DNA from 2 places in the Pedobacter sp. PACM 27299 genome. Region 1 is predicted to be linked to the other one. Evidence: riboswitches for the same ligand, from Rfam matches in the RefSeq annotation. Region 1 holds a riboswitch; the other holds the start of a gene.
The links. A riboswitch is a leader RNA that binds a small molecule or an ion and turns the genes downstream of it on or off. The one in region 1 is predicted to bind cobalamin.
Positions count from the first base shown of each region.

Region 2: linked by a shared signal. The riboswitch ahead of AQ505_RS15950 (TonB-dependent receptor) and the one ahead of AQ505_RS13205 (DUF5074 domain-containing protein) in region 1 are both predicted to bind cobalamin.

Region 1 is NZ_CP012996.1:3,130,979-3,133,186, forward strand. Features, by position in the region: gene AQ505_RS13195 (RNA polymerase sigma factor) at 1-484, shown strand, start outside; gene AQ505_RS13200 (hypothetical protein) at 481-897, shown strand; cobalamin riboswitch at 960-1,148, shown strand; gene AQ505_RS13205 (DUF5074 domain-containing protein) at 1,242-2,208, shown strand, end outside.
Region 2 is NZ_CP012996.1:3,823,633-3,825,840, reverse strand. Features, by position in the region: gene AQ505_RS15955 (carbohydrate kinase family protein) at 1-301, shown strand, start outside; cobalamin riboswitch at 513-714, shown strand; gene AQ505_RS15950 (TonB-dependent receptor) at 828-2,208, shown strand, end outside.

The sequences.
Region 1 (2,208 bases):
GCATAAAAAACTGGTATTCTTTGTGATTAATCGCCTTGTATATGGCCTACAGGACAAAGAAGATATTTGTCAGGAAGTTTTTATTAAGGTATATAAAAGTCTGCCGCATTTTAAATTTGAATCTAAACTATCTACCTGGATTGCTCGTATCGCCTATTTAACCGCCGTCAACTATATTAAGAAGTATAAAAAAGGGTTCGAATCGGAATATCCTGATCATATTGACCAGTACCATTTTACAGAAGAAACTCCGGAACTGGTCTTCAGTAAAAAGAATATCTCGGAGTACATCAACCAGCTGATTGCTCAAATGCCTTTACCATACCGAACTGCTATCACTTTATATCATCTGAATGAATTCAGCTGTAAGGAGATTGAACAGATTACCGGTACGCCTGAAGGAACCGTAAAAAGCAATTTGTTCCGGGCAAGAAAACTGCTGAAAGAAAAAATAGAGAAAGATTTTAAAAACGAACCATTATGAAAGAACTGAATGAGGAGGAGATACAACGCTTACTAGAAGAAAATCTCCATTTTCCTGTGGAATTATCCGGCGATGAAGAAAATAAAAATCTGGAAAAATATCGTTTTCTGTTTGAGCAATTGAAAGAGGAACCGAAAGAGGGCTTACCTTTTGGTTTCGCTGTAAGCGTCAAAAAACGCTTACAGGCACAACTGAATCGTAAAAAAGACGCTAAGTTTTACCTGGCTACTTTTGTGGCGCTCAGCCTCAGCTTTGCTTTGTTTTACACTTTACTGCAAATTATTAATGGAAATGCTGCCGATCAATTCATTGCAGTGCTACTGAAATTTAAGTGGGCAATTGTAATGGGCACGCTGGTGTTTTTAAGCATTCTATATTTAGACCAGAAATTAGTCAAAGAACGCATGGAGTAGTTGTTTTGGACGCTGTTTTGGCCGCATAAAGATTCAGCTGCTAGATTATTCAGTTAGATTTATATCTTTGCGGCGCTTTTGGTTTCCGGAATACACCCGGAATTAAAAGGGAATCTGGTGTAAATCCAGAACTGTCCCGCAGCTGTAAGCTCCTTAACCGAGGTACGATTTAAAGTCACTGTTATTCACGTAATGGGAAGACCATACTTAGGGGAGCAAGTCAGAAGACCTGCCTTTAGCATTTATGATTCATAGCTTTCGGGGATTGAAGCTGGAATGAGGATACTCTATTTTTAGGGTACCCATGTTCTTTTTATTCCGTTTGCTGTGGTTTAAAGCAGAAGATGAATATAAAACAAACCATAGTAGCAATGTTTTGCCTGGGAATACTTGCCGTATCCTGCAAAAAAGAAGAAACAGAAATCGCCAGATTAACCTATCAGGCGGAGAGCGACAGTCTGATGACCGTTAAGGCAGGGAAGGAGTTGATCCTTGCACCTCAAATCATAGGTAAAACCAGCCGATATCAATGGGTAGAGAATGGAAAGGATGTCGCGAGTACCGCAACTTATACCTTTAAAAAAGCTGAACCAGGAATTTACAATATCGAGTTTACGGTAGAGAATGATAAAGGTAAAACTTCCCTTAATTATCGTGTAAAAGTGCTTGGTCCTTACGGCGATGGAGTTTTACTGTTAAGTTATACCGATGAAACTGGCTTTGGGAATTCTAGTTTATCACACATCGATGAAGATGGAACCATTCAGCTGAACATTTTTTCAAAGGCTAACCCTGGTGCTGCTTTATCCCCGGAAGCAAACAGCTTATATTACTTCAATAATCAATACTACATCACCTCTTCTTCAGGACCAAATTTCCTGAGCGTTGTAGATGCACAAACTATGAAGTTAAACTATGTAGTTAATAAATCTGCTGCGAGCGAAGTGACTTATTTTGCCACAACAGACGGAAAAACAGGTTATGTAAATGTAACCAATCGTAGGAAATCAGGTCTGTACACAGTTGATCTCACCAATAAAAGTATTAGCTCAACGATTCTGGAAGGAAGCAAGGAAGTATCGCTGGTACCCATCAATACAGTGAATCAGACCATTGTTACTGGAGCCGGTAAACAGCTGATAAAAGTAGAAGGCGGCAAAGTTGTGGTATTGAATAGCTATAAAGAAAATGTGGCTGGAGTAGTCAGAAGTGGCGATAACAGCTATTGGGTAGGCGTTCAGGGAAGTACGGCTAACAAAGCCAAATTCGTCAAGCTAGACAAAAGCAATAAAGGAGTAGACTCCGTGGAAC
Region 2 (2,208 bases), 690 kb from region 1:
GATCATCATTTCTAAAGGGAGTAAAGGTGCGCTTTATGCCAATGGAACTGACTTCTATTTATGTCCGGCGATAGCGATTGAGGTCAAAGATACCGTAGGCAGCGGCGATTCCTTTCTGGCTGGATTCCTGTCTAAAAGATTTGTAAAGGGTGCTTCTGCCCAGCAAATCATGCAGCAGGCAGTTTCATTAGGCGCTTTTATTACGGCACGTGAGGGCGCTTGTCCTGAATATACCCTGGAAGATTTCCTAATGTTCAGGGATAGTCATGACACAAAGAATTACTCAGCAACTGCGCTATAATCGCTTGTGGTTTCAGCAGGTTGAACTTTGATTTAATTCAGTAGCCAAGGTATAGGGGGGATTCGAGATCTCCTTACCTTGGCCTAAAATTGCATTAAAAATGTGCCTTCGGCTTGATTTTAATTTTCCAAAGGCCATTTTCTTAGCACCTCAAGAGCCGTGTTTAACTCCCTTTCCAATAACATTTGTTTTTTTTATGAAAATAGATCCTATATTTAGGAAAAATTTTGGTCTGTTTTTCTAATTTTAAAGGAAAATAGTTAAAAGGGAATCAGGTGTAAATCCTGAACAGGCCCGCTACTGTAAGTTCTATTGAGTCTTTAGACGGTATTTTACCACTGTTTCGATAAGAAATGGGAAGGTTGTTTAAAGATGGAACGAGTCAGGATACCTGCCAAGATTAATTAGTTAAAGACTTTCGAGGAATAAAGTTGAACAACAAGAAAATTGCCCGGTTATTTTATAATTGGGGTTCTTCGCGTTTTTTATTATTACACCTCAGGGAGTTTTTACAATTAATTTTGTGATGTATAATAAGAAAAAAACGCTTTTCCTCCTCTTCCTGATCGTTGTCCCATTTTGGCTTTCCGCCCAGACAGTTATTGATACTGCAGCAGCTGATACTGCAAAAGTACTCAAGGGTGTCACGATAAAAGCGAAGCCTTTCCAGGAAGTCATCCCAGTCCAAAGCCTTTCCGGAAAACAATTAGAAAACTTGTCCAGTCATACGGTTGCTGATGCGCTTCGGTATTTTGCCGGAGTTCAAATTAAAGATTATGGTGGACTTGGCGGTTTAAAAACGGTGGATGTTCGCAATATGGGGACGCACCATGTGGGTGTTTTTTATGATGGCATCCAGCTGGGTAATGCGCAGAATGGCGTGACGGATTTAGGGAAGTATTCCCTGGACGATATGGAAGCTTTAACCTTGTACAATGGACAAAAGAGTGAGATCTTCCAGTCGGCCAGGGATTTCGCTGCTGCTTCTGCCATTTACATGAGAACAAAACGACCGGTTTTTGAGAAGAATAGAAGCTCAAATCTATTGCTGCGCTATAAAACCATGTCGATCAATTATCATGATCCTTCTTTTAGGTGGGAACAGCGGTTAACAGATAAGGTGAGCATGAGCCTCAGCTCTGAGTACATCAAATCCAACGGTCAATATCAATTCCGTTATAAAAGAAATAACCAGGATGGAACGCTGGCTTACGATACTACAGCGATCCGCAGGAACAGTGACATTCAGGCCTTAAGAATTGAGACCGGACTTTATGGAAAACTGAATAATGGTTCCTGGGATGCCAAAGTTTATTATTATGATTCCAGAAGGGGCGCACCGGGAGCTATTGTAGAAAACAAGTTCGCAGATGGATTCCGACAAAATGATAAGAATTTTTTCGCTCAGGCTTTTCTTGTAAAACAGCTGAGTTCAAAATATAAATTCCAGGTCAGGGTAAAGTATGCCGACGATCGTACGCATTATCTGGCCAGAGATACGACCAGCCTATTGGGGGAAACCGTAACTGAGGGGGCACAATCAGACGATAGTTACCACCAGCAGGAGCTGTACTTTTCGGCAGTAAACATGTACAGTATATTACCTGACTGGGATATCTCGCTGGCTACAGATTTACAGTACAACAGGCTGGACGCCATCAGAAAAGGAATCCAGACACAATTTTCCTATCCTCAGCGCTATACAGCATTGGTTTCCCTGGCCAGTTCATTCAAAGTTGGAGAATTTAAAGTGATGGGCAATGTATTGGGCACGCATGTGAAAGAAGAAGTGCGTTACAATGCAAAGGCACCTGATAAAACAGAATTTACACCTGCATTATTTTTAGGGTATAAACCATTTAAAGCCTATGATTTCAATTTAAGGGCATTTGCCAAGCGCATCTTCA